Regions from separate parts of the Streptomyces sp. NPDC104096 genome, predicted to be linked through region 3. Evidence: riboswitches for the same ligand, from Rfam matches in the RefSeq annotation. Region 3 holds a riboswitch; each other region holds the start of a gene.
What was found. A riboswitch is a leader RNA that binds a small molecule or an ion and turns the genes downstream of it on or off. The one in region 3 is predicted to bind S-adenosylmethionine.

Region 1: another riboswitch for S-adenosylmethionine. It lies ahead of ACZ60B_RS07750 (aminotransferase class V-fold PLP-dependent enzyme); the one in region 3 lies ahead of ACZ60B_RS21355 (ABC transporter substrate-binding protein).
Region 2: another riboswitch for S-adenosylmethionine. It lies ahead of thrC (threonine synthase); the one in region 3 lies ahead of ACZ60B_RS21355 (ABC transporter substrate-binding protein).
Region 4: another riboswitch for S-adenosylmethionine. It lies ahead of ACZ60B_RS36065 (putative leader peptide); the one in region 3 lies ahead of ACZ60B_RS21355 (ABC transporter substrate-binding protein).

Annotation. Positions count from the first base shown of each region.
Region 1 covers NZ_JBVJMD010000005.1:36,150-43,231, forward strand. Annotated here, with positions in the region: gene qcrB (cytochrome bc1 complex cytochrome b subunit) at 1-18, shown strand, start outside; gene trpD (anthranilate phosphoribosyltransferase) at 141-1,205, shown strand; SAM riboswitch class IV at 1,340-1,456, shown strand; gene ACZ60B_RS07750 (aminotransferase class V-fold PLP-dependent enzyme) at 1,637-2,998, shown strand; gene ACZ60B_RS07755 (Lrp/AsnC family transcriptional regulator) at 3,131-3,412, opposite strand; gene ACZ60B_RS07760 (rhomboid family intramembrane serine protease) at 3,496-4,224, opposite strand; gene ACZ60B_RS07765 (hypothetical protein) at 4,388-4,627, shown strand; gene ACZ60B_RS07770 (NYN domain-containing protein) at 4,664-6,007, shown strand; gene ACZ60B_RS07775 (C40 family peptidase) at 6,218-7,082, shown strand, end outside.
Region 2 covers NZ_JBVJMD010000021.1:108,043-115,124, forward strand. Annotated here, with positions in the region: gene otsB (trehalose-phosphatase) at 1-662, shown strand, start outside; gene ACZ60B_RS22345 (alpha,alpha-trehalose-phosphate synthase (UDP-forming)) at 751-2,208, opposite strand; gene ACZ60B_RS22350 (glucosyl-3-phosphoglycerate synthase) at 2,316-3,260, opposite strand; SAM riboswitch class I at 3,449-3,589, shown strand; gene thrC (threonine synthase) at 3,607-4,890, shown strand; gene ACZ60B_RS22360 (MoaD/ThiS family protein) at 4,887-5,162, shown strand; gene ACZ60B_RS22365 (cold-shock protein) at 5,593-5,799, shown strand; gene groL (chaperonin GroEL) at 6,137-7,082, shown strand, end outside.
Region 3 covers NZ_JBVJMD010000020.1:47,776-54,857, forward strand. Annotated here, with positions in the region: gene ACZ60B_RS21345 (MFS transporter) at 1-762, opposite strand, end outside; gene ACZ60B_RS21350 (transporter substrate-binding domain-containing protein) at 793-1,818, opposite strand; SAM riboswitch class IV at 2,521-2,630, shown strand; gene ACZ60B_RS21355 (ABC transporter substrate-binding protein) at 2,945-4,594, shown strand; gene ACZ60B_RS21360 (ABC transporter permease) at 4,591-5,673, shown strand; gene ACZ60B_RS21365 (ABC transporter permease) at 5,673-6,626, shown strand; gene ACZ60B_RS21370 (dipeptide ABC transporter ATP-binding protein) at 6,619-7,082, shown strand, end outside.
Region 4 covers NZ_JBVJMD010000059.1:6,496-13,577, forward strand. Annotated here, with positions in the region: gene ACZ60B_RS36045 (dipeptide ABC transporter ATP-binding protein) at 1-70, opposite strand, end outside; gene ACZ60B_RS36050 (ABC transporter permease) at 52-993, opposite strand; gene ACZ60B_RS36055 (ABC transporter permease) at 990-1,952, opposite strand; gene ACZ60B_RS36060 (ABC transporter substrate-binding protein) at 1,957-3,576, opposite strand; gene ACZ60B_RS36065 (putative leader peptide) at 3,825-3,941, opposite strand; SAM riboswitch class IV at 3,976-4,089, opposite strand; gene ACZ60B_RS36070 (DUF1684 domain-containing protein) at 4,192-5,016, opposite strand; gene ACZ60B_RS36075 (LLM class F420-dependent oxidoreductase) at 5,117-6,040, opposite strand; gene ACZ60B_RS36080 (sulfite oxidase) at 6,452-7,082, shown strand, end outside.

The DNA of each region.
Region 1 (7,082 bases), on a different contig from region 3:
GGCCACGGCCACCACTGATCGCTGCGCTCGCCACGCGCACACAAGGACCCCGTCCGGTCTTCGGACGGGGTCCTTCGCCGTGTCCGGCGCTGGATAGGCTGTAGTCGAGTCTGTACGTGTCTACGAACCAGGAGCGGCTGATGAGCGCTGTGACCCCCGCTGGAGGCGACACCGCGGCGGGCCGTTCCTGGCCCGCGGTACTGAACGGTCTGCTGGAGGGCCGCGACCAGAGCGCCGCGAGCACCGCCTGGGCGATGGACCGGATCATGCGCGGCGAGGCCACCGACGCGCAGATCGCCGGGTTCGCGGTGGCACTGCGGGCCAAGGGCGAGACCGTCCAGGAGATCACGGGTCTGGTCGAGGCGATGTACGCGCACGCCAATGTGATCCAGGTGCCGGGCGACACCGTCGACATCGTGGGCACCGGCGGCGACGGCGCGAAGACGGTGAACATCTCCACGATGTCCTCGATCGTCATCGCGGGCACCGGCGCCAAGGTCGTCAAGCACGGCAACCGGGCCGCCTCGTCGGCGTCGGGCGCCTCGGACGTCCTGGAGAAGCTCGGGGTCAACCTCGAACTGACCCCGAAGCGGGTGGCGGAGGTCGCCGAGGAGGCCGGGATCACCTTCTGCTTCGCGGTGAAGTTCCACCCGGCCCTGCGCCATGTGGCGGCCGCCCGTGGCCAGTTGGGCATCCGGACGGTGTTCAACTTCCTGGGCCCGCTGACCAATCCGGCGAAGGTGCGCGCGCAGGCGGTCGGCGTCGCCGACGCCCGGGTGGCGCCGATCATCGCGGGTGTCTTCGCCGAGCGCGGCAACTCCTCGCTGGTGTTCCGCGGCGACGACGGCCTGGACGAGCTGACCACGACCGCCACCTCGCGGGTGTGGGTCGTACGGGGGGGCCGGGTGACGGAGGAGGCCTTCGACCCGAGGGACGTCGGCATCGAACCGGTGCCGGTGGAGGCGCTGCGCGGTGCCGACGCCTCGTACAACGCGGATGTGGCGCGGCGGCTGCTGAACGGCGAGGGCGGCCCGGTGCGGGACGCCGTGCTGCTGAACTCCGCGGCGGCGCTGGTGGCGCTGCGGCCGGGCTCCGGGACGCTGGCCGAGCAGCTGCGCGCCGGCATGGACCGGGCGGCGGAGTCGATCGACTCCGGCGCGGCCCGGCGGACGCTGGAGCGCTGGGTGGCCGTCAGCAACGCCTGATCCTCCCTCCCCGGCCGCGTGCGGCGCGGCCGGGCGAGGCGGCGCGGGGCCCGGCCCGGGGAGCGGGGCGAGGCGCGGTCCAGGATGCGGACCGCGCCTTGCGCTTCACAGGCCGTGTGGCAGGATGACGAACAGGTCATGAGTGACAGTCATGAGGCCCCGGCCGACTGTCCGGCAACCCTCCGTCCGTGGCGGGGTGCCCCGGGTGAGGACCAGGTCGTAGGCAGCGAGGTCTACGGCAAGCGCGGACCCCTCGACGGCTCCTGAACGAGCCCAGCACCAGGGGTCCTGGTCATCGAGGGAGCCACCCGTGAGCAAGCGAATGCGCTAGGGCGTAGAGCCCCGCCTCCGCACACCCCATTCTCCTTTCTCCGCGCTCGAGCCCGTGTGCTCGCGTGGTGATTCCGCCTTGCCGCTCACGGGAGTTCCCCATGTCCGTCTCCACCGCTGCCTCCGCCCAGACCGTTTGTGCCCCGCTGGCCGTTCTGGGCCGTGATGTCACCGTTCCGCTCGTCACGGGCGGCGAAGTCACCTATGCCGCGCTCGACTACGCGGCCAGCGCCCCCGCCCTCCAGCGCGTCTGGGACGACGTGGCGGCGTACGCCCCGTACTACGGCAGCGTCCACCGCGGCGCCGGCTACCTCTCGCAGCTGTCCACGGACCTCTTCGAGAACGCCCGCCGGACGGTCGCGGAGTTCCTCGACTGCCGCACCGGCGACCAGGTGGTCTTCACCCGGTCCACCACCGACTCCCTCAACCTGCTGGCGGCCGCGCTCCCGGCCGGCTGCGAGGTCTTCGTGTTCGAGACCGAGCACCACGCCTCGCTGCTGCCCTGGCAGGACGCCCGGGTCACCTACCTCGACGCCCCGCGCACCCCGCAACAGGCCGTCGAGACCCTGGAACGCGCCCTGGCCGACCGCGACCCGTACGGCCCGGCCCTGGTCTGCGTCACCGGTGCCTCGAACGTCACGGGCGAGCTGTGGCCGGTCCGCGAGCTGGCGGCGGCGGCCCACGCGCACGGCGCCCGGATCGTCCTGGACGCCGCCCAGCTGGCCCCGCACCACCCGGTCTCGGTCCGCGACCTCGACGTCGACTGGGTCGCCTTCTCCGGCCACAAGCTGTACGCGCCGTTCGGCTCCGGGGTCCTGGCCGGCCGCGCCGACTGGCTGCGCGAGGCCGAGCCGTACCTGGCCGGCGGCGGCGCGAGCCGACGGGTCACCCGGCGCGCGGACGGGGGAGTGGACGTGGAGTGGCACGACAGCGCCGCCCGTCACGAGGCCGGCTCGCCGAACGTGATCGGCGCCTACTCCATCGCCTCCGCCTGCAAGGCCCTCACCGAGGCGGGCTTCGACACGCTCGTCGCCCGTGAGCTGCACCTGATCGACACCGTCCGGGCGGGCCTCGCCGAGGTGCCCGAGGTGCGGGTCCTCTCCCTCTTCGGCGACGACGCCCCGCGGGTCGGGGTGATCTCCTTCGTGGTGGAGGGCTGGAACAGCTCCCACTTCGCGGCCGCCCTCTCCGCCGAGTACGGGATCGGCGTCCGCGACGGCCTCTTCTGCGCCCACCCGCTGGTGCGCACCCTGCTGGGCAGCGACCCGGGCAGCCAGGGCGAGTGCGGCGCGCCCGAGGCGGCGCCGGGCGAGAAGTCCCTCAACGCCATCCGGGTGAGCTTCGGCGCGGGCACGCCGGACGAGCACGTGGAGCGCTTCGTGACCGCGGTGCGGGAACTGGTCAGGGACGGCGCGAAGTGGCGCTACCGGACCGAGGACGGCCGCTGCGTGCCCGCGGTCTGACCGGGCCCGTTGCGCGGCGCCGTCGTGGCCGGTCGCGCGGTCCCCGCGCCCCTGAGGCCGCCTGCGGGCAGGCGCGATCGAGGGGCGCGGGGAACCGCGCGCCCGGCCCTCACCGGTCCGCGGGGGAGGGGCTCAGCTGTCGAGACCGATCGCGAACGCCGCCTCCAGGTCGTGCTGGGAGTAGGTGCGGAACGCGACGTGCGTGTCCGTGCCCTCGACGCCGGGGATCTTGCTGATCCGGCCCGGGATGACCTCCGCCAGGTCCTCGTGGCGGACCACCCGCACCATCGCGATCAGGTCGTAGGTGCCCGTGACGGAGAAGACCTCGCTGACGGAGTCCAGCGCGGCGATCGATTCCGCGATCTCGGGGATCCGGTCCACGCTGGTCTTGATAAGGACGATCGCGGTGATCACGGTTGGTTCTCTCTCTCGGCCGGGGCCCTCACTCTATGACGTGATCCCGGACCCACCAAGGCCGCGGCGGCCGGTCGGGCCGGTCAGCCGCCGTCGCCCGTGGCGGGCCTGACCTGCCGGGCCGGGCCGCGGCTGCGGCCGAACCGCAGCCACGCGTATGCGAAGCCCGCGCCGAAGCCCACCAGGTGGGCGAGGTAGGCCACGCCGGGGCCCTGGGTGGCCCGGCCCGCCGCCACCCACTGCAGGGCCGCCCAGAAGGGCAGCACGACCCATGCCGGGAAGCGCAGCGGCAGGAAGAACAGGAACGGCAGGAGGCTGGTCACCCGCGCCCGGGGGAACAGGTACAGGAACGCGCCGAGGACCGCGGAGATCGCCCCGGAGGCGCCGACCAGCGACTGTTCGGAGCCGGCGTTGGCGGCCGCGTAGCCGAGCAGCGCCAGGTAGCCGCAGCCGACGTAGAAGAGGGTGAACTCCACTCGGCCCATCCGTTCCTCGGTCATCGCCCCGAAGACGTAGAGGAAGAGCATGTTGCCGAGGAGGTGGACCCAGCTGCCGTGGACGAACAGGGCGCTGGCCGGGGTCAGGACCTGCCCCGTGGCGTCCCGGAACAGTTCGGCGGGGACCACGCCCCAGTGGCGGAAGTAGGCCCGCTGGGCGGCCGACAGCGCGGCGCCGGTGCCGTACCCGGGATTGAAGCCGGAGGCCGGGCCGATCAGGAAGACCAGACAGCACAGGGCGATCAGCCCGTACGTCACGGGCGCCGACGGCTTCCGGATCGTGCCGCCCGTGGTTCCGTTCCAGTCGCTGATCATGAACACAGAGCATGACGTACGGGGACGCATCGGCACAGACCGCCTCGCCGCCGTGGATGGGTGGGCGGCGAGTACCCGCCAGGCCGTAGGGTTACGAGCCACATGTTCCGGGGAGAGCCCGGTGCATCACGGACAATGGACAGAAGGAAGGCGAACAGCCCTGATGACGGTTCCCCTGCCGACCGCCTCGACGCGGTGGCGCTGCACCCTCTGCGGCAACCTCACGCGTTTCGACGTGACCCGTTCGTCGAAGGTGGTGGAGTACGTCCATCTCGACCTCGCCGGTCAGCCCAGCGTGGAGGAGCGCGAGGTGGTCAGTGAGACGATCGAGTCGGTGCGTTGCCGCTGGTGCAACGCCGTCGACCAGGTGGAACTCGTGGACAGGCCGGGCGCCGGCTCCTGACGGGAGCGGCCCCGCACGGATATTGGGGTGTGACGGATGGTGGAGACCGCAGGCGGGGGGCCGGGCGACGGCGCCGCCGAGGTGCTCGACCGTCCGCTGCCCGACGGGGTGCGGCGCCGGGTCGTGCAGATCGTCTCGGACGGCTTCGGCGGGCTGGTCCTGGCCGAACTGCCCGCTCAGTTGCGGCAGTACGCCCGGTTCGCCCCGAATCGTCGGGCCAAGTTCGCGGGCAACGCCATGGCCGCGGCGCTGGAGACCGACGCGCTCTTCCGGCAGCGCATCGGCGAGAAGCTCAGGGAGGCGCAGCCCGAACTGGCCGGTGCCCTCGAGTCCGGTTCGCCGCCCCCGGCCGCGGACCCCTTGGACGTGGCCGCGGCGGCCTATGTGCTGCGGCCGGCCGGCTGGGTGAAGCTGGTGGCCGCGGCCGGCGAGGAGGCGCTGCGCGCGGACGCCGAGCGGGCCGACGAGGAGAGCCGGGCCGAGCTGGAACGGCTGCGCGAGGAGCTCGACCGGGCCCGTGAGCAGGGCCGGACCGAGACCGAGCGGCTGCGGGCCGAGCTGGACGCCTCGAAGCGGGAGGCGGAGTCGCTGCACCGCAAGCTGCGTTCGGCCCTCAGCGACGTCAAGCGCGGCGAGGCGGCGCTGCGCAAGGTGCACGGCGAGACCGAGACCGCGCGGGCCGAGGCGCAGGCGCAGGTGTCCGCCGCCGAGAGCGAGTCCCGGCGGCTGAAGGCGCGCCTGGGCGAGGCGGAGGCGGCCCTGGAGGCCACCCGCAAGGCGGCCCGCGAGGGGCGCAGCGTCGAGGACATGCGGGTGCGGCTGCTGCTGGACACCGTGCTCGACGCGGCCCAGGGGCTGCGCCGGGAGCTGGCGCTGCCGCCGGTGTCGGTGCGGCCCGCGGAGACCGTGGACGCGGTCGAGCCCGGCCGGATGACCCCGAAGGACATCGCCAACCGCGCGCTGTCCGAGAACGACCCGGCGATCCTCGACCAGTTGCTCGCGCTGCCGCAGGCGCACCTGGTCGTCGACGGCTACAACGTCACCAAGACCGGCTATCCCCAGATGCCGCTGGAGAAGCAGCGGCTGCGGCTGCTCGGGCAGCTCTCGCAGCTCGCCGCGCAGACCGGCGCCGAGGTCACCTGTGTCTTCGACGGCGCCGAACTGGTCGCGCCGGTGCTGCTCGCGCCGCCCCGCGGGGTGCGAGTGCTGTTCTCCAAGCCGGGTGTCACCGCCGACGAGCTGATCCGTCAGCTGGTGCGGGCCGAGCCTCCGGGCCGGCCGGTCATCGTCGCCTCGACCGACCGCGAGGTGGCCGACGGGGTGGCCCGGGCGGGGGCGCGGCCGGTGGCTTCGGCGGTCCTTCTCAAGCGCCTGTCCTGAACGTCAAGTTCCGGAAGTAATGCCCGAATTGACGGAGTCGTCACGCAACGTAGCGTCAGTCGGGCATCACTGCACGTGAGTTGCCGGCAAAGAATGCGGTGCGTAACCGGGATTTTTCGCCGGAGGATTTGAACTGATCACAAGAACATCACTAAGGTCAGGCTTCGAATCTCCGTACGGCTTCTCACCCAGAAGAAGGAGCTCGTCTCCGTGGCGTCCCACCGTCGACCGAAGCAGCCGAGTCGTGCACGCGTGACCGTGCTGACCACCGCAGCCGCAGCCGCCGTGGTGCTGAGCGCCCAGGGCGCCAACGCCGCGCCGAGCGAGAAGCCGACCAAGGACGAGGTCAAGTCCAAGGTCGACAAGCTCTACGACGAGGCGGAGCAGGCCACCGAGAAGTACAACGGGGCCAAGGAGAAGCAGGAGAAGCTCCAGAAGGAGATCTCCACCATCCAGGACAACGTCGCGCGCGGCCAGGCCGACCTGAACGAACTGCGCGACAGCATGGGCCTGGCGGCCGCGGCCCAGTACCGCACCGGGTCCATCGACTCCTCGCTCCAGCTCTTCCTCTCGGCCGACCCGGACGACTACCTCGACAAGGCGTCCACGCTCGACCAGTTGAGCGGCCAGCAGGTCGAGGCGCTGAAGAAGATCCAGGACAAGCAGCGCGAGCTCGCCCAGGAGCGCGCCGAGGCCTCCGACAAGCTCAAGGACCTGGCCTCCACCCGTACGGAGCTGGGCAAGAAGAAGAAGGAAGTCCAGGCCAAGCTGGCCGAGGCGCAGAAGCTCCTCAACACGCTGACGGCCAAGGAGAAGGCGGCCCTCGCCGCGGCCGACGCCCGCGCCAGCCGCTCCGCCAGCAGCCGCGTGGACCTGGGCAACGGCACCAGCGCCACCGGCCGCGCCGCCGCCGCGTTCTCCGCCGCGCAGAGCAGGATCGGCTCGCCCTACGTCTACGGCGCCACCGGCCCGTCCTCCTTCGACTGCTCGGGCCTGACCTCCTGGGCCTACGCCCAGGCCGGCGTCTCCATCCCGCGCACCTCGCAGGCCCAGGCCAACGCCGGAACGCGCATCT
Region 2 (7,082 bases), on a different contig from region 3:
CCCTCGCGCCGAAGGTGGCGGCGGTCGCCGTCGTCACCGGCCGGCCCCCCGCGGTGGCCGTACGGCACGGCGGCTTCGAGTCGGTGCCGGGCCTGGACCACCTTGTCGTGCTCGGTCACTACGGCGCCGAACGCTGGGAGGCCGGCACCGGCGCCGTCATCGCCCCGCCGCCGCACCCCGGCGTCGCGGCCGTACGGGCCGAACTGCCGGGCTTCCTCGACTCGATCGGGGCCTGGCAGGGCACCTGGATCGAGGAGAAGGGCCGGGCGCTCGCCGTCCACACCCGCCGGGCCGAGGACCCGCAGGCCGCCTTCGAGGCGCTGCGCGCCCCCCTCGCCCGGCTCGCCGCCCGCCACGGCCTGATCGTCGAGCCCGGCCGCATGGTCCTCGAACTGCGGCCGCCGGGCATGGACAAGGGCGTCGCCCTCACGGAGTACGTCCGCGAGATCGGCGCCGGGGCCGTCCTCTACGCCGGTGACGACCTCGGCGACCTCCCCGCCTTCGCCGCCGTCGACAAACTCCGCTCCGAGGGCGTCCCCGGCCTCCTGGTGTGCAGCGGAAGCGACGAGGTGGCGGCCCTGCGGGAACGGTCGGACCTGGTGGTCGACGGCCCCGAGGGGGTCGTGGACCTGCTGCGCGCCCTGGCGGCCCGGCTCGGCTGACCACCCGGCGAGGCCGGCCGCCCGGGACGGTCGGCCTTCAGCCGCACAGGACTCTCAGCCGCACAGGACTCTCACCCGCGCAGGGCTCTCACCCGCGCAGGGCGTTCAACTGGTCCAGGAACCACTGGGCCGGCGGCAGCGCGGTCGCCGCGGCGGCCAGCCGCTTCGTGCGCTCCGCCCGCTCGTGCACCGGCATCACCAGCGCCTCGTGCAGCGCCCGCGCCGTCCCGGTCACGTCGTACGGATTGACGGTGATCGCGTCCTCGCCCAGCTCCTCGTACGCCCCCGCCTCCCGCGACAGCACCAGCGCGCACCCCTCGTCGGAGACGACCGGCACCTCCTTGGCGACCAGGTTCATGCCGTCCCGGATCGGGTTCACCAGGGCCACGTCGGCCAGCCGGTACGCGGCCAGCGAGCGCGCGAAGTCGTCCTTCACGTGCAGCACGACCGGCGTCCAGCCCGGCGTCCCGTACCCGGCGTTGATCTCGTCGGCGAGCCGCCGCACCTCGGCGGTGTACTCACGGTAGACGGCGAGGTCCTGCCGGGAGGGGTAGGCGAAGGCGACGTGCACGACCCGCTCCCGCCACTCGGGGTGGTCGTCGAGCAGCTGCCGGTACGCCAGCAGACCGCGCACGATGTTCTTCGACAGCTCGGTCCGGTCCACCCGCACGACCGACCTGCGGCCCTCGCCGATCTCCGCCCGCAGCGCCGCCATCCGCTCGCCGACGTCGGCCCGGTGGGCGCGCTCGCGCAGGAAGTCGGCGTCGGCGCCGAGGCCGTGCACGCCGATCGCCGTGGTGCGCGGCGCGCCGCCGCCGGGCGGTGTGTGCCCGATCGTCCCGAACGGCCCGTCGTCCGTCCGGGCCGGGCGGATCCGCTCACGGTCCACCTCGCCGGCGCAGTCCATGAAGGCGCCCGCCCACCGGTGGGTGAGGAAGCCCAGCCGGTCCGCGCCGAGCATGCCCCGCACGATCTGCTCGCGGATGTCGTCCGGCAGCATCCGGAAGTAGTCCGCCGGCGCCCACGGGGTGTGCGAGAAATGGCCGATGCGCAGGTCGGGGCGGAGTTCGCGGAGCATGCCCGGCACCAGCGTCAGGTGGTAGTCCTGGACGACCGCCGTCGCCCCCTCGGCCGCCTCCTCGGCGAGCGCCTCGGCGAACGCGCGGTTGTACCTCTCGTACGACGCCCACCGACGCCGGAACTCCGCGTCGAAGACCGGCTCCAGCGGGGTCTGGTACAGCATGTGGTGGACGAACCAGAGCACCGAGTTGGCGATGCCGTTGTAGGCGTCGGCGTGCACGTCGGCCGGGATGTCCAGCATCCGCACGCCCGGCTCGCCCGTGCCGCGCCGCACCGCCTCGCGGTCGTCGTCGGACAGGGTGGAGCACACCCACAGCGCCCCGGTGTCGGGCCCGATGGCCGACAGGCCCGAGACCAGCCCGCCGCCGCCCCTGCGGGCGTGCAGCGAGCCGTCCTCGCGCACCTCGTACGAAACCGGGCCGCGGTTGGACGCGACCAGCACCTCAGCAGCGTGCGTGGAAGCCATACGCCTCAACCTAGCCCGGCCCGGAAACGCTCAAACGTACGGAAGGCCCGCGACAGTCCGGAACCATTTGTATACGGCCCCCTGGAGAACATCACCACACGCATCCGTCAGGCCACCTTGCGTGACGCGTACTCGGCGATCTCGGCCATCGGCGGCCGCTCCTCCGTGTCCACGGAGTAGGTGCGCGGCTCGAAGCCGTCCCGGCCCCGCTCGAACTGGGTGAGGGAGGGCCGGATCAGATGCCCGCGGGCCATCCGCAGCTGCGCGGTGCGGTAGATGGCGGCGGCCATCCGGCCCAGTGCCTGTCCGTCCTGGTGGCGGTGCTTGCGCACCCCGACGTCCACCTGGGCGAGCGCGTCGAGGCCCACCAGGTGCAGCGAGTCGACCAGCATGCCCAGCTCCACCCCGTACCCGACCGGGAAGGGCAGCTGTTCCAGCAGGGAGCGCCGGGCCGCGTACTCGCCGCCGAGCGGCTGTACGAAGCCGGCCAGCTGCGGCCAGTGCATGTTCAGCAGCGGGCGGGCCATCAGCTCGGTGACCCGGCCGCCCTGGCCGGCCGCCCCGCCGAGCGGGCGGTCGTACATGGCCTTGACCAGGTCGACGTCCGGATCGGTGAGCAGCGGGCCCACGATGCCGGAGACGAAGTCGGAGGAGAACTCCCTGAGGTCGGCGTCGACGAAGCAGACGATGTCCCCGCCGGTGACCAGCAGGGACCGCCACAGCACCTCGCCCTTGCCGGGCACGGCCGGGATGCGGGGCAGGATGGCGTCGCGGTGGACGACCCGGGCGCCCGCGGCCGCGGCCACCGCCGAGGTGCGGTCGGTGGATCCCGAGTCGACGACGACGATCTCGTCGACGAGCGGGACCTGCTGCATCAGGTCGTGCCGGATCACGGCGACGATGTCGCCGACCGTCTCCTCCTCGTTGAGCGCGGGCAGGACGACGGAGACCGACTGGCCCCGGGCGCGTTTCGCGGCGAGGATCTTGTGGAGCGGGCGGTCGTTGACGGACCAGGAGCGGGTGCTCAGCCAGCGCTCGACTTCTTCCAGCACAGCGGCGGCTCCTTCTGCGTTCTGCGTGCTCGCGGCGGGTGGGAGTGCCCGCCGCGACAGCGGTCGACGGTCACGGGCATCTCGCGGTTCGGACGACTCTCTCAACTGTCGGGGCCTTCGGTTACAGTCTTGAACAACGCGGATGACCATCGCATGTCCAGGGTGGCCGACCGCTGAAAACTTCATACCGCTCATCCAGAGGGGCAGAGGGATACGGCCCGATGAAGCCCCGGCAACCCTCCAGTCGGTTTCTCGTGCACGCGAGGCTCCCGGCTCGGGAAGGTGCCAAATCCGTCTCACGGCGAAGTGCGTCGTGAGGAAGATGAGGAGAAAGGGCCTCGCCTCCATGGCTGCGCAGACTGCTGTAAGCACCACGAACCCCGTCGATCTGGGCTCCGCCGCGGCGCTCTCCTGCCGCGAGTGCGGACACCGGGTGCCGCTCGGCCCGGTCTTCGCCTGCGAGGAGTGTTTCGGCCCGCTCGAGATCGCCTACGACTTCTCGCGGTACGAGACCGAGGAGCTGCGCAAGCGGATCGAAGCGGGACCCGCGAACATCTGGCGCTACGCGCCGCTGCTGCCCGTCCCCGCGGACGTGGCGGACAAGCCCAACATCAACCCCGGCTGGACCCAGCTCGTCAAGGCCGACAACCTGGCCCGCGAACTCGGTGTCACCGGCGGGCTGTACGTCAAGGACGACTCCGGCAACCCGACGCACTCCTTCAAGGACCGGGTCGTCGCCCAGGCCCTGGAGGCCGCGCGCGCCTTCGGCTTCACCACCCTGTCCTGCTCCTCCACCGGCAACCTGGCCGGTGCCGTCGGCGCCGCCGCCGCCCGCGCCGGTCTGCGCTCCTGTGTGTTCATCCCGCACGACCTGGAGCAGGGCAAGGTCGTCATGGCCGCGATCTACGGCGGTGAACTCGTCGGCATCGAGGGCAACTACGACGACGTGAACCGTTTCTGCTCCGAGCTGATCGGCGACCCGGCGGGCGAGGGCTGGGGCTTCGTCAACGTCAACCTGCGGCCGTACTACGCGGAGGGTTCCAAGACCCTGGCGTACGAGATCTGCGAGCAGCTCGGCTGGCGGCTGCCCGACCAGCTGGTCGTCCCGATCGCCTCGGGCTCCCAGCTCACGAAGATCGACAAGGGGCTCCAGGAGCTGATCAGGCTCGGCCTCGTCGAGGACCGGCCGTACAAGATCTTCGGCGCCCAGGCGGAGGGCTGCTCGCCGGTGTCCGTGGCCTACAAGGCCGGCCATGACGTCGTACGGCCCCAGAAGCCGAACACCATCGCCAAGTCCCTCGCCATCGGCAACCCGGCCGACGGGCCGTACGTCCTCGACATCGCGCGCCGCACGGGCGGTGCCGTGGAGGACGTGACGGACGAGCAGATCGTGGACGCGATCAAGCTGCTGGCGCGGACCGAGGGGATCTTCGCCGAGACGGCGGGCGGCGTGACGGTGGGCGTGACCCGCAAGCTCATCGAGAGCGGCCTGCTCGACCCGAGCCTGACGACCGTCGTGCTGAATACCGGTGACGGCCTGAAGACCCTCGACGCGGTGGCAGGCACCGGTCTGACCGCCACCATCCGCCCGAACCTGGACTCCTTCCGAGAGGCTGGCCTCGCATCATGAGCGTCAACGTCCGCATCCCCACCATCCTGCGCACCTACACCGGCGGCGCCGCGGAGGTGAGCGCCGAGGGCGCGACCCTCGCCGAGGTCATCTCCGACCTGGAGAAGAACCACACCGGCATCGCGGCCCGCGTCCTGGACGACCAGGGCAAGCTGCGCCGGTTCGTCAACGTGTACGTGAACGACGACGACGTCCGCTTCGAGCAGGGTCTTGAGACGGCGACCCCGGACGGCGCCGGCGTCTCCATCATTCCGGCGGTCGCCGGAGGCTGATCATTACCTTCGGTAACCTCGGTTACCGAGCGTTCATCGAATTGCCCCCTCCGCGAGAGAAGCGGAGGGGGCAATTCTGTGTGATTGAGCGCGGTAGAGTTGGGGAACCCGCTCCCGATTCCGGGGTTTGCGACCTTCACCACCTGCCGCACGGGCGACGAGAAGTAGCCAAAGTGGGCAGGTCTTTTGCGCCTTTCGCTCCCTATGCCTGGCCCAACTTGCCCTGAAATGCGGCGAATTGCAGGCGTTCCGCAGGTCCGTCGTGCCCGGATTTCTCGTCCGATTGACCTGTTGCAGACGGCAGTTGGACAGATACATTCAGCCGCGGTCGACGCGTTCCGGCGCACGCCCCCGTCCCATGGGGGGTGAGGTCTGACCCGGATCCGCGAAGTGCGGATCTGTGCAAGGGCCAGTAATAGGGGAGTTAGGCATGGCTCAGGGCACCGTCAAGTGGTTCAACGCGGAGAAGGGGTACGGCTTCATCGCGGTCGACGGTGGTGCGGACGTGTTCGTCCACTACAGCGCGATCCAGATGGACGGGTACCGCACCCTGGAAGAGGGCCAGCGGGTCGATTTCGAGATCTCGCAGGGTCAGAAGGGGCCGCAGGCGGACATGGTCCGCCTGGCGACCGGCTGAAGCACGCGCCGACTTATTGCAGCGACGTTCTTCTGTTCTTCGTCGAAGGGCTCGCACCCCATGGGGTGCGAGCCCTTCGGCATGTCCGGGTGCCGCCGCCCGGGACCTGCGGATCACCCGGAGGCGCTCGCACTCGTCAACCGGAGGCGCTTGCACTCGGCAGGGGCGAGTGCTAATCATTGCGTTAGCACTCTGAAGGTGAGAGTGACAACGAAGGATCGGGTCGGTGAGGCCCGCAGGCCGGGTGGGGCAAGGAACCACGAGGCGTGCGAGCCGTCCGTCGCGGGCGCCAGCACGGTCCGGAGCAATCCACCCCAGTCCGGGAGGACCACTTCACATGGCCAAGATCATCGCGTTCGACGAGGAGGCACGGCGCGGCCTCGAGCGCGGCATGAACCAGCTCGCGGACGCCGTGAAGGTGACGCTCGGCCCCAAGGGCCGCAACGTCGTCCTCGAGAAGAAGTGGGGCGCCCCCACGATCACCAACGATGGTGTCTCCATCGCCAAGGAGATCGAGCTCGAGGACCCGTACGAGAAGATCGGCGCCGAGCTGGTCAAGGAAGTCGCCAAGAAGACGGACGACGTCGCCGGTGACGGTACGACCACCGCGACCGTCCTCGCCCAGGCGCTCGTCCGCGAGGGTCTGCGCAACGTCGCCGCGGGTGCCAACCCGATGGCCCTCAAGCGCGGCATCGAGAAGGCCGTCGAGGCCGTCTCCGGCGCCCTGCTCGAGCAGGCGAAGGATGTCGAGACCAAGGAGCAGATCGCTTCCACGGCCTCCATCTCCGCCGCCGACACCCAGATCGGCGAGCTCATCGCCGAGGCGATGGACAAGGTCGGCAAGGAAGGCGTCATCACCGTCGAGGAGTCCCAGACCTTCGGTCTGGAGCTGGAGCTCACCGAGGGTATGCGCTTCGACAAGGGCTACATCTCGGCGTACTTCGCCACCGACATGGAGCGTATGGAGGCGTCGCTCGACGACCCGTACATCCTGATCGCGAACTCCAAGATCGGTTCCGTCAAGGACCTGCTCCCGCTCCTGGAGAAGGTCATGCAGTCGGGCAAGCCGCTGCTGATCATCGCCGAGGACGTCGAGGGCGAGGCCCTGTCGACCCTGGTCGTCAACAAGATCCGCGGCACCTTCAAGTCCGTCGCCGTCAAGGCCCCGGGCTTCGGTGACCGCCGCAAGGCGATGCTGAACGACATCGCCATCCTCACCGGCGGCGAGGTGATCTCCGAGGAGGTCGGCCTCAAGCTGGAGAACGCGACCCTGGACCTCCTGG
Region 3 (7,082 bases):
GCGCAGCGACCGCCAGGTTCCGCGCACGGTCCGCGGACGGCCGGAGCGGGGTTCGGCAGGGCGGGCGGACCGGGCGGCACGGGGCAAGCCGAAGGAACCGGCCAGGACCAGTGCGGCCGTGCCCGCCGCCAGGGCGAAGACGAGCGGGTACGCCTCCCGCCGGGCCAGGGCGACGCCCAGCGGAGCGCCCAGGACGCCGGCGACACCGACCACAGCGCCGTACCAGCCGATCGCCCTCCCCCGGCTGCCGGACGGGAACAGTTCGGCGGTGAGGGTGACACCGGCGACGACGAACACGCCGAAGCCCAGCCCGCGTACCGCTGTCAGACCGGTCAGGGCCGCCGGCGTGGAGGCAGCAGGCAGCACCAGGCACGGCAGTCCGAGCAGCGCACCGCTCAGGGCGAGCGAGCACCGCCGCCCGAGCCGTGCGAACAGCCATGGCGTGATGGGCTGGACCACCAGGGTGGCCGCCATCATGGTGGCGGTGAGCGCTCCGGCGCCGGACGGTCCGGTGCCGGAGCGGACGGCGTACGCGGGCATCGCGCCGAGCAGCAGGTTGAAGCCCGCGAAGCCGCCGAACGCGGCGGTCAGAGCGCCGGCGATCGCCGTCCGGCGGCTCCTGGCGAACGGCGCCGGACCGCTGCCGGTGGACGCGGACGAGTCCGCCGGAGTGATCACCGCGGCCGGGCCGTGCCGACGGGCCCGGCGGCGTCCGCGATCACCGCGGCGTTCCTCGCGCCGGTCCTGACCTCGCCCGGACACCCGCGTCCCCCATGCCGTACCACCGTCATGTCAGGAGTTGTCGAGCGGCAGTCCGGGCGGGTTCACCTCGGACTTGGCGACGGCCTCGTTGGAGAGGTTCCAGGCGGCCAGCCACTGGGCGTACTGACCGTTCTCGATCAGGTAGTTGATCGCGTCGGCGATCGGCTCGGCGAGACCGCTGCCCTTTTTCGAGGTGGCCGCGATCAGGCCCTGGAGCGACGCGCCGGCGCCGGAGAACGTGCCCGCGTTGGCCGTGGGCGCGGGCGTCTTCGCGGTCTGGGTGACGTGGTAGGAGATGGTCGGGTTGGGGCCGAAGTGCGCGTCGATCCTGCCGCTGTTGAGCGCCTGGTAGACGCCGTTGTTGTCCGGGTAGTGCTTGACGGTGAGCGTCTTGCCCTCGCTCTGCAACTTCTTCTGCCACTCGAGGAGGATGCGCTCCTGGTTGGTGCCCGACCCGACCTCGACCGTCTTGCCCGCCAGGTTCCGGTAGTTGCCGTCGAACCTCCACTTGCTGGTCTTCAGCACCTCGAACGCGAGGTTGTCCTGCCGGTAGGAGGCGAACTCGTACTTCGTCTTGCGTTCCTCGGTGTCGGTGACGTTGGAGAAGGCCACGTCCACCTTGCCGCTGTCGACGCCGATGAAGAGATTGTCCCAGGTGAAGTTCTCGCTCTGCGGCTCGAGACCCAGGACCGCGGCGACCAGTCGGCCGATGTCGGTCTCGGATCCGGTGAGGGTCTTCTGGTCGTCACCCACGAACTCGAGCGGGGCGGAGCCGGAGGGCAGAGCGCCGTGGCCGATCACCAGCTTGCCGCTCTTGCGGACGGCCGCGGGCAGCTCGGCGCTGATCGACTTGACCTCGGACACCTTGAGCGTGGTCTCCTTGGCGGCGCCGTGCGAGAGCTGACCGATGGTCACACTCCCGGAGACGGCGTCGTCCGTCTTGGTGGCGGCGGCGCTGTCCCCGCCACAGGCGGTGAGCCCGGTGGCGAGAGTGGCGACAGCAGTCGCCGCTGTGATGCCGCGAATCAGGCTACGTCGGGTGACGTGGGTAGACATGGCCGTTCCTTGTCGCTCGGGAGGAGGTGGTGGCGTGGGGGAAGGAGATCGTCGGTGCGCCGTGGGGACGCAGGGGAAGGCGGTGGACCGGACGACTCTGCTCAGGACCACGTGGTCCAGCTCAGGACGTACGCGATCCAGCTCAGGACGTACGGGGTCCACTCGTTCAGCCGGGTGCGAAGACCGGACGGCAGACGAAACCGCCACGCCCGAGGAGGCCACGGAGGCCGACGACCGGCATACGGCCGGCCGGTCCACCCTCCGCGTCACATCGACGAGCGCTGCTTCAACCGGCTGAAAGGCTTCGCGAGATCGCCCTCAGGCACGGCGGAACCGCGGCCTCATCCGGTGCGGCGGTCGGACTCTCGCCGTTCCCGCTCCGGTCAGGCTCCGTACGACAACGGAGCCCAGGTCACGAGCCGTGGGACGGAGGTCAGCAACAGATCTCGTCGAACTGGTCGGCGCGGCGGCTCACCCAGAACGGGTCGAGCAGCACCATGTGTGCCGTGCCAGTGGTTTCCATGGCCGGATATAAGCACACCACCGACAAGGGCGTCCACCATGCGTCCACTGGACGGGACCGGAGCGCACCGCCGAGGCGTCAGGCCTCAATCCACCTTTATGTGCCTGCTGTTCGCTCCGCGTCGCCGCCTTCCCGGCGCGTCTTGACGCCGGAAGAACAGCCGCTCTACGGTGTGCCCGAGCTACGAGTTCCGGTGATCAAGCCCTGGCTGGCCGGACGGCAACCCTCGACGCAGTGGGGTGCCCCAGGTGAAGGCTCGGCGGATCTCATCCTTCTGCAAGTGCGCTCATCACAGCCCCGCAGCGGGCCGGAACCAGGGAGGACGGCATGGCGACGCCCTTGATGCTGTGCTCCCGGCGCCATGTCGACCTGCTGCTGGTCTCCAGCTGTCTGTGTAAGGCCTGAAACCGCCCTTTCCGGGCCCGGAGCCTGCCCGCCCGGCCGTGTTCCGGCCGGCCGCCTCGCCGTGTTCCGGGCCGGTAGACCCGCCGGCCTGACCGTGTGACACCCCACCCCCGTTCTGACGTGATTCGGCCCGCCGTCGGCGCAGGACTGCGCCGACGGCTGCCTCACGCATCCCTGCTGCGGAAACAGAGACCCCTGATGGCACTGCACAACGGCCCGACACCGAACAGACCCCTGCGGTCCGGTCTCGGCGCGATCTCCCTCGGCACGGCGTTCCTGGTGGCGCTGACCGGCTGCACCAGCAGCAAGGACGGCGAGACCACCAGCTCCGCCGAGGCCCTCACCATCGGCACCACCGACCAGGTCACCAGCATCGACCCGGCCGGCTCCTGGGACGCGGGCTCCGGCACCGTCGAGAGCGAGGTCTACGCGGCCCTGCTCAGCCAGAAGAACGGCTCCGCGGACGTCTCACCCGACCTCGCCACCGGGATCGAGCAGACCGGGCCGAAGGAGTACACGGTCACGCTCCAGAAGGGCCTCGAGTTCGCCAACGGCCACGAACTCACCTCCTCGGACGTCAAGTTCAGCTTCGACCGGGACCTGAAGATCGCCGACCAGAACGGTCCTTCGTCGCTGCTGTACAACCTCGCCTCGGTCGCTGCCCCGGACCCTGCCACCGTCATCTTCACCCTCAAGTCGGCCAACGACACCCTCTTCCCGAAGGTCCTGTCGACGGCCGCGGGCTACATCGTGGACGAGCAGGTCTTCCCCGCGGACAAGATCCTCGACGACAAGTCCGTCGTCGCCGCCAAGCCGTGGAGCGGGCCGTACGGCGTCACCGACTACGACAAGAACTCCCTGGTGTCGTTCACCGCCAACGCGCGCTACAAGGGGCAGCTGGGCACGCCGAAGACCAAGAACGTCCAGCTGAAGTACTACGCCGACGCCGGCAACCTGAAGCTCGACGTCCAGCAGGGCGCCCTCGACGCCGTCTACCGCACCCTCACCATCACCGACCTGGACGACCTCGCCAAGCAGAAGGGCGTCAAGGTCCACACCGGTGCCGGCAACGGCATCCGCTACCTCGTCTTCGACTTCGCCACCCAGCCCTACGGCACCAGGACGAAGGACGCCGACCCGAAGAAGGCCCTCGCCGTCCGCCAGGCCGTCGCCGACTCCGTCGACCGCTCCCAACTCGCCCAGCAGGTCTACAAGAACACCTACCAGCCGCTCTACACCTCCGTCCCCGACGGCCTGACCGGCGCCACCCCCTCCTTCACGTCGCGCTACGGCGACAAGAAGGGCGGCCCCGACAAGGCCGCGGCGGCGGCCCGGCTGAAGGCGGCGCGGGTCAAGGCCCCGGTGACGCTCGACCTCCAGTACAACAGCGACCACTACGGCTCCTCGTCGGCCGACGAGTACGCGCTGGTCAAGACCCAGCTGGAGGCCACCGGACTGTTCAAGGTGAACCTTCAGTCCACCGAGTGGACCCAGTACGGCAAGGACCGCGTCAAGCACCTCTACCCGCTCTACCAGCTCGGCTGGTACGCCGACTACCTCGACGCGGACAACTACCTCTCGCCCTTCTACTCGGCCAACAGCTGGGTCGCCAACGGATACGACGACCCCGCCGTCCGCGCCCTGGTCGAGAAGGAGGAGACGGAGACGGACACGGCCAAGCGCACCACGCTGATCCAGCAGGCGCAGGACAAGGCCGCCGCCCAGGTACCGCTGCTGCCGCTGCTCCAGGGCTCCACCGCCATCGTCACCCGCAGCGACATCAGCGGCGTGCCCGACGAGCTGGACGCCACGTACCAGTTCCGCTGGGCGGGACTCGCGACGAAGTGAGCACTCCGACGCAGCAGACCATCGGCGCTGTCGGCACCCCGGCCCACAGCGCCGCCGGTCACGGATTCGCCCGCTACCTGGTGATCCGCTTCCTCCTCATCATCCCCACCGTCCTGATCCTCGTCAGCCTGGTCTTCTTCCTGATGCGGCTCACCGGAGACCCGATCAGCGCGGCCTTCGGCGACCGCCTCACCCCCGACCAGCTCCACGCAAAACTGCACCAGGCCGGCTACGACCGGCCGTTGCTCACCCAGTACCTGGACTATCTGCGCTCGCTGGCCGTCGGCGACTTCGGCCGCACCGTCACCGACAACCAGCCCGTGACCCACGTCCTGAGCACCTACGGCGCCGCGACCGTCGAACTCGCCTGCTGCGCCCTCCTGGTGGCCCTGCTCATCGGCGTCCCGCTCGGCATGGTGGCCGCCTCCCACCGCGACCGGGCACCGGACGCGGCGCTGCGCCTGTTCGCGATCCTGACCTATGCCACCCCCGTCTTCTTCGTGGGCCTGCTGCTGAAACTCGTCTTCGCGATCTGGCTCGGCTGGCTGCCCTCGTCGGGCCGGGCGAGCACAGGCGTGCAGCTCTTCCTCCAGAACCAGACCAGCACGACCGGCGTGTACCTGATCGACGCCCTGCGCAGCGGCGACACCACCGCCATCGCGGACGTGCTGCGGCACGCCGTACTGCCGGGACTGGCCCTGGGCCTGCTCGTGGCCGGCATCCTGCTGCGCCTGGTGCGAACCAACCTGATCGGCACCCTCTCCAGCGACTACGTCGACGCCGCCCGCTCCCGCGGCGTCGCACAGCTGCGGCTCATCACCCACCACGCCACCCGCCCCGCCCTCATCCCCGTCGTCACCGTCCTGGGACTCCAGGTAGCCGGGCTCCTCGGCGGTACCGTACTGACCGAGACCACCTTCGAGTGGAAGGGCCTCGGGTACGAACTCGCCCGCTATCTGACGTCCCGTGACTTCCCGGCTGTACAAGGCATCGTGGCCCTGTTCGCCGTCGTCGTCGCGGTGACGAACTTCCTCGTCGACGTCGTCGCCGCGCTCATCGACCCGCGAGTGAGGTACTGATGACGCTGCTCCTCACCCGACGACTGCCGCCACGGCCACGCATCAGGACCGGCGCGGGAGTGCAGCGCGCCATGCTGCTCACCGGCCTGGTCCTCACCGCGCTCTTCCTGCTCACCGCGCTGCTCGGCCCGCTGCTCGCCCCGCACGGCTATGCACAACTTGGTGACTCACAAGGCCTGTTCGGCTCCCAACAGCACCCGAGCACCGCACACCCACTGGGCACGACCATCACCGGGTACGACGTCCTCTCCCGCACGAGCTGGGGCGCACGCACCGCGCTCCTGATCATCGCCGCCGCGCTGCTGCTGTCGGTGGTGCCGGGCGCGGTGCTCGGACTGGTCTCCGGCTACCTCGGCGGCAGACTGGACAGGCTACTGGTGGGAGTCGCGGACGCGCTGTACGCGTTCCCGCCGCTGCTGCTCGCCATCGTCATGTCGATCGTGATCAGCGGCGGCCGGTCCAGCCTGACCGGCGGCCTCGGCGCGGCCGCCTGCTCGGTCGCCGTGTCCTTCGTACCCCAGTACTTCAGGGTCGTCCGCGCGGAGGTGATCCGGGTGAAGGCCGAACCCTTCGTCGACGCCGCCCGCGTCATCGGCACCGGCCCCTGGCGCATCATGACCCGCCATGTGCTGCGCAACTCGGTGCGCACCCTCCCGCTGATCTTCACGATCAACGCGTCGGAGGCCATCCTCACCCTCGCCGGCCTCGGCTTCCTGGGCTTCGGCATCGAACCCAACTCCGCCGCCGAATGGGGCTACGACCTCAACCGCGCCGTCGCCGACGTCACCTCGGGCATCTGGTGGACCGCGATCCCACCGGGCCTGGGCATCGTGCTCACCGTACTGGGCACGACCCTGCTCGGCGAAAGCCTCACCGACCTGGCCGACCCACGGCTGCGGAGGCGGACCAGCACCCCCGGCCCTCTCACGGACGGAGCCGGCGACGATGACTGATCTGCTGCGCATCGAGGACCTGCACATCGACTTCGCCACCGACGCCGGCACCGCGCCCGCGGTCCGTGGCGTGAGCCTGTCCGTCGCCCCCGGCGAGGTGCTGGCCCTGGTCGGCGAGAGCGGCAGCGGCAAGACCGTCACCGCCCGCTCGGTCCTCGGCCTGCTGCCCGACACCGCGACCGTCCACGGCCGCGTCCTCATCGGCGACGGCTCGCGCGAACCCGAGGAGAACGTGCTCACCGCGTCCGCGGCCCGGCTGCGGGCCCTGCGCGGCGCGCACGCCGCGATGGTCTTCCAGGAGCCCTCCACCGCCCTCAACCCGGTCTTCACCATCGGCTGGCAACTCACCGAGGGCCTGCGCGCCCACGGCCGCGGTGGCGGCAAGGCAGAACGGCGCGCCCTCGCCGTGGACTGGCTGGCCAAGGTCGGCATCCCCGACCCGGCCACCCGCGTCGA
Region 4 (7,082 bases), on a different contig from region 3:
TCGCACTGCCCTCACCGCTCTCATCGCTCTCATCGTTCTCTCGTCGGTCGGTCATCGCCGGCGGGACCATTCGCCGTCCAGCGCCCTCGCGACGCGGTTGGTGGCCAGTACGGTCGCGGCGATCGCCAGACCGGGCAGCGCGGTCAGCCACCAGGCGTTGGCCAGGTAGTTGCGGCCCTCGGAGATCAACGTGCCCCACTCCGGCGCGGGCGGGGGAGCGCCGTAGCCGAGGAAGCTCAGCGCCGACACCGCCAGGATGGAGGCGCCGAAGTCGAGGGTGGCCAGGACGATCACCGGGCCCGCGGCATTGGGCAGCACATGCCGGCCCAGCACCGAGTACCAGCGGGCCCCACAGGAGCGGGACGCCTCGACGAACACCGCCTGACGCACCCGGAGCACCTCGGCGCGCGCGACGCGGGCGAAGGAGGCGACACTGGCGATGCCGACCGCGACGGCCACCTTCACCGTCCCGTATCCCAGCGCGGTCACCAGGGCCAGCGACAGGAACAGCGCGGGGATGGACAGCAGGACGTCGACGAAACGCATCAGCACGTCGTCCACCCAACGGCCGACGAACCCGGCGACCACACCGAGCAGCCCGCCCACCACGAAGGCCACCAGCACCGCGATCAGCGTCGCCTTCAGGGACAGCTGGGCGCCGTGCACCACCCGGGCGAACACATCGCGCCCCAGCTCGTCCGTGCCGAACCAGTGCGCACCGCTCGGGCCGCGGAAGTTCTGCGTCGGCACCCCCTTCAGCGGGTCCCGCGAGGTGAACAGCCGCGGCCGGAACGAGGCCGCCACCACCAGCACCAGCACGCCGACCGACAGCAGCAGACCGGGCCGGAGCACCAGGAACCGCAGCATCCGCCGTACGTCGAGGCGACGCCCCGGTTCGGGAACGGACGACGCACCGACCGGCCGGGCGAGGCCGGACGCGGCCTCGGCGGGAGCCTCGACAAGGCTCTGACTCAGGCTCTGGCTCTGGCTCATACGACACGCGCCCTTCCGCCCGGGGAGGTCATCACGATCCGTGGGTCGAGCAGCGGATAGACCAGGTCGACGACCAGGTTCGCCGTCACGAAGACCAGCGCGCCGAACGCCACCACCCCCTGGACCACCGGGATGTCCTGGGCCGTGACAGCCGCCGCGGTCACCCGGCCCAGGCCGTCACGGGAGAACACCGTCTCGACGACGACCGAACCGGCGATCAGCTGCCCCACCAGCAGGCCGACGACCGTCAGCGCAGGCAGGGAGGCGTTGCGCAGCGCGTGCCGCAGATGGACCCGCCACCGGCCCGCGCCCTTGGCGCGGGCGGTCTCCACATACGCCTGGTCGAGCGCGGTGAGCAGGCTCTTGGCCAGCACCTGCGCGATCTGGGCGCCGGTCGGGACCGCCAGCGTCAGCGCCGGCAGCACCAACCCGCTCGGCCCGTCGTTGCCGAACGCGGGGAACCAGCGCAGACGGAAGGAGAACACCTCGACGAGCAGCAGCCCCACCCAGAACGTCGGGACCGACACCCCCAGCGGCGGCAGCGACAGCAGCAGCTGCCGCAGCCGACGCCGCGTGGTGTACGTCGCGGCCACCGCCAGTCCGCCGCCGAGGACCACCGCGAACAGCAGCGCTGTCGCGGTCAGTTGGAGGGTCTGTGGCAGAGCGTCGGCCAGGGTCGAGGCGACCGGTCGGCCGGTGCCGACCGAGTCGCCGAAGTCCCCGCGCACCGCCCGGCCGAGATACTCGGCGTACTGCGCGAGCACCGGCTTGTCGAAGCCGTACTCGTGCCGCAGCGCGGCGATCTGCCGGGGATCGACCTGCCCCGAGTCCATTCCGGCACCGGCCATCGCCGTGACCGGGTCGCCCGGCAGGTAGTCCAGCACCAGGAACGACACGGTGTACGCCGCCCACAGCACCCCGACCGCCTGCGCGAGCCGTTTGAGCACATAGCCGCGCACGGGGTCAGCCGATCCAGGTGTCGTGCAGCTGGATCCGGCTGGAGGCGTCGAAGGCGAGGTCGTGCACCTTCGTGGACACGCCCAGCTGGGTCTGCAGCTCCACCACCGGCACGTTGTAGGCGTCGCGCACGATCGACTGTTGTGCCTGGGCCACCAGCCGGCTGCGCTCGGCCGGGTCGCTGGTCGCGGCCTGTGCGGACAGCGCCGTGTCCAGGCTGCCTGCCGGTACGCGGTAGAAGTTGGCCAGCTTCGTGGAGAAGGTGCTGCGCAGGATGTCGGGGTCGGCGCGGGTGATGTTGCTCCAGATCACGTCGTATTCGCCCGACTGCTGTATCGGCGACAACTGGGTGAGCTGGAGCTGCCGGAGGGTCACCTGGACGCCGACGGACTTCAGTTGCTGCTGTATCAGCTCCAACGCGGGCTGGTTCGTGGCCGCGTTGGGAACCCAGTCGATGGTCAGGCTCAGCTTCCGCCCGTCCTTGACGCGGATGCCGTCGCCACCCACCTGCCAACCGGCCTCTTCCAGCAGGGACTTCGCCTTGGCCGCGTCGAAGGCGAGATCCGGGGCGAGGTCGGTGTAGTCGGGCGTGGTGTGTGCGAGGACGCTGGTGGCCGCCCGGGTGCCGGTGGGGAAGACGGTGTCGGCGATCTGCTTCCGGTCGACGGCGGACAGGATCGCCCGGCGGACCCTGATGTCCTTCAGGACCGGCCGCGCGTTGTTGAGGGCGAGTCCGAAGACGATGCCGGGGTTGGCCCGCCGCTGGAGGGCGACCTGGCCGCCCTTGAGCGCCGCCTCGTCGGCCCGGCCCACGCTGCCGATGGCGTCCACCTGACCGGACCGGAGACTGCCGGCGCGTACGCCCGCCTCCGGTACGACCTTGAACACCACCCGGTCCAGATACGCCTCGCCCCGCTTGTTCCACCGCGAGGATCCCCAGGCGTAGCCAGGGCGTCTGGTCAGGGTGACCGACTGGTTCTGCACGTACTGTTTCAGCACGAACGGTCCGGACCCGATCACCCCGTCACTGCACTTCTGCTGCGGTGACTTCGTCACGCTCGCCGAGGACTCGATCCCCAGCGAATGTGTGGAAGTCGCTTGCAGGAACTGGGCGTTGGGCTGTTGGAAGGTGACCTTGACGGTGAGCGGGTCGACCACCGTGGTGCTTTCGACACCGCTCAGATAGCCCTCGGCCAGAGTCCCCAGGACACCGAGCTTCGGCACCGCGTCGAAGTTGTCCTTGACCACCTGGGCGGTCAGCGGGGACCCGTCGCTGAAGGTGACACCGGAGCGCAGATGGAAGGTGAAGGCGGTCGAGTCGGCGCTGATGTCCCAGCTCTTCGCCAGCCACGGCACGATCTTGCCGGTACTGGGATCCTGGTCCGTCAGGGAGTCCACGATCTGGCGCACCGAGTAGATCGTGTCGTTGCTGCCGACCTGCTGGGGATCCACGCAGCCGGCGTCCGAACCCACGGCGAAGGTCAGGGTGCCGCCGGACCGCGGCTTGCCGCCTCCTGTGCCGGAGCCGTCGGTGCCCGACCCGCAGGCGGTCAGCAGCACGCCGGTGGTGAGCAGGGCGGTGAGCGTTGCCCATCGGGGAGTTCTGAAATCCGGTAGTGCTCTCACGAGAGGTTCTCCTCTATGCGTCGCCCGGCATGGAGCACCGCACGAGGCACGACCGCGCACAGGCGCGCGGTCCCGGTCGGCGCGATGCCGATGACGGGGAAGTGCCCTGCGGACAGGGGCTGGGCGGAAAGCGGATCAGGAAGATCAGGAAGATCAGCAGGAAACGGGGGATATCGACCGCTGATGGGTGTGACGGATGTCGACCGTCGGCGAGGAAGGTCGCCGAAGCCCGGCCGCGGGAAGGGCCGTCAGGCCTGACAGAGGCAGCTGGTCGAGCGCTTCAGATCGATGTGGCGTCGGCGCGCCAGCCGGGAGAACACCATGGCGACCAGGGAGGAGGCGGCAGGGCCACCATCGCGTCGCATCACGGTCCTCCACCTCGTCGGCCCTGAACACAGGGCCACGCGCTTGCGGGGATCGTCGCTGATCCCGCCGGGCTTTCACCTGGAGCACCCCGCCGCGCGGGAGGGTTGCCGGTCAGCGAGCCAGGGCTTGACGCTGACACTCAATGCCGTTCTTGATCGTACGGAGCGGTTCCGACGTACGTCAATGCCGCGACCGGACGCTCCCGCGGCGACGTGGGGACGGCCGCGGTCACGCCCGGAAGGTCATGGTTCAGGAACCGCCGCGCTCGCGCGGGATCTTCTGGCCCGCCTCGATCGCCACCTTCAGCCGGTTCTCCGCCGGCGGCAGCGGGCAGGTGGCCAGGTCCGTGTAGGCGCACGGCAGGTTCGTGGCCCGGTTGAAGTCCAGGACGACCGTGCCGTCGGCGGCGGGCCGTTCGACGGACAGGGTCCGGCTCGCTGTGTAGGTGGTGACCCCGGCGGTCGCGTCGGTGAACAGCACGGTCAACCGGCCCTGACCGGCCCCGGGGAACGCGGTGAGCGACAGTCGGTGCCCGTCCAGCTCGAACTCGATCCTGCCGGGCGCGTCGTACACGTGCTCCAGGCCCTCGACCACGGCGCCCACGGTGGTGGGCCGCGGCTCGTCGAAGGGGACGTAACGGCCCGTCACGGTCCAGCGCGGGTCGGGGGCGTAGGCCGGTGTCCCGGTGAAGGCCGTGCGCAGCGGCGCGTCCGGGTGCCGGGGGCGCACGATGTCATGACCGCCCCGCTTGGCGACCTCGATGACGGCGTCCTTCCAGACCGCGTCGACGCCACCGCGTTCGGGCAGTACGCCGAAGCGGTGCTCACCGCTCACCGGCTTCCCGTCGACGACCAGTTCCTCACCGTCGTCGAGCGTGACGACGACCCCGTCGGGGCCGGTGTGCCAGGTGCCGGGCGCGTCGGTGAAACGCTGCGGCCGGTCGTCGAGCCAGTGCAGGCCGGTGATCGCCAGGAACCCGTGCGGGCCGGAGAGCCGGGCCTCTTGTTCGCGGTACCACTCCAGCCACTGTTCGGTGAAGGCACGCAGGTCTGCCGTGGTCGCCTCGGTGGTCATCAAATCTCCTTCGGTGTACGGGGGTTCGCCCTCGTGCGGGGATGCGGGGATGCAGGGACGGGGATGCGGGGGCTCTGTGGGTCCGGTGGATCCGACGGGCTCAGGCGGCCAGTTCGCCGAGGAGTGCCCAGGTACGGCGCCGGTCCGCCGCTCCCGCGATCTCGGTGCCCGAGAACACGACCTCGGTCGCGCCGGCGTCGCGGTAGCGCCGTACCTCGGCCTCGACCGTCTTCTCGTCGCCGATCACGGCCAGGTCCGCGGCGCGACGGCCGCCGGAGAGCTCGATGACCCGGGCGTAGGACGGGACCTGTTCGTAGAACGCGAGGTCCTCGGTGACCTTCGCGCGCACCGCGTCGACGTCGGCCGTGACCACGCCGGGCACCAGCGCCACGACCCGGGGCGCGGGCCGTCCGGCGGCATCGGCCGCGGCGGTCAGGGCGGGCACGATGTGTTCCGAGAGGGCGCGCGGTCCCGCGAGGTAGGGCAGGATCCCGTCCGCCAGCTCGCCGCTGACCCGCAGCGCCTGCGGGCCCATCGCGGCGACGAGCAACGGGACACCGGACTCCGCGCCCGGTACGCGCGCGGGGATCGGGGTGGTGGCGGTGAGCAGCTCGCCGTGGAAGTCGGCCGTGCCGGTCTCGGTCAACTGGCGCAGTGCGGTGAGGAATTCGCGCAGCCGGGCGATGGGCCGCCGGAACGGCAGGCCGAAGCCGGTCTCCGTCAGCAGTTTCGTGCCCAGGGCCAGTCCGAGGTGGTAGCGGCCGTGGGTGGCGGCCTGGGCGGTCTGGGCCTGACTGGAGACCGGCAGGGGGTGCCGGCCGAAGACGGGGATCGCGGAGGTGCCCACCTGTAGTTCCGGTACCGCGCGCCCGACGATCGCGGCGAGCTGGGGTGAGTCCGCGCCGAAACTCTGGCCGAACCACACGGACCGCAGCCCGGCGGACGCGGCCTCCTCGGCCAGTCGCACACTGGCGTCGACCTGGTTCTGCGCATCGGATGCGTTGAGTGCTACGCCAACAGTCATGTCAATGGAACGGGTGGTCGGTGAGCCCGCATTCCTGTCGTGTGTGACGGCTGTATGTCATTCGTGTGAGGCGCCGCCGCCCGGCCCGCCGGTCGGGTGCGGGGCGCGGCAGCCACGCCGACGGACCCGCCAGGACGTGCGGTTCACCGGCCCGACGGCTCCGTTGACGCCTTCCGCCCCGCGTGCTTACATCCCGCCATGCCGTTGTCGGAGCCGCTGACCCGCCGTCGCGCCGTGGACCTCGTCCGCGTGGCCGCCGCGCTGTGTCGGACGACCGGCTGATCCCGCGCTGCCGCCAACCTCCTTCCAGGACAAGCCGGTCGGGCGTACATCGGCCCGTCCGGGGGCTGCCCGCGCCGACTCGCGCCGTGCCCTCTCGTTCGTCCCGCCCCGTCATGACGAGGACCCGCCATGCCTTCACCCACCCCGGCCGACCGACACCACGAAACCGAGTACGACCGCCGCAGACTGCGCCAGTGGCTCGCAGGTGAGGCCAGAGCCGACGGCGTCACCCGCCGTCGGCTGCTCACCCTCCTCACCGCGACCGCCTCCGCGACCGCGCTCGGTGCCGTACAGCCCGCCCGCGCCGCCGACCGGACGATCGTCAAGCCGCTGCCCGCCGAGTGGTTCATCGAGCGCGGCACCAACGCCGAGACCCGCTGGGAGGCACTGCGCGGAACCGGCCACCACACCCCGAACGAACTGTTCTTCGTACGCAACCACACCGCCACCCCCGTCCTGGACGCCGACGACTGGCGGCTACGGCTGTGGGGGAGCGGATTGCGCGGCAGCCCGGGGGAGGACCGGCCGGTGGAGTTCGGGTACGACGATCTGCGCGCGCTGCCGGCCGTCACCCGGACCGCCTTCGTCGAATGCGCCGGGAACGGCCGCTCCTACTACACGACGCAACAAGGGGATACGGTCACCGGCACCCCGTGGACCCTCGGAGCGATCGGCGTCGCGCGCTGGCGCGGGGTGCGCCTGGCCGACGTGCTGCGCAGGGCCGGGCTGTCCGCTCGGGCCGTGGACGTGCAGCCGCGCG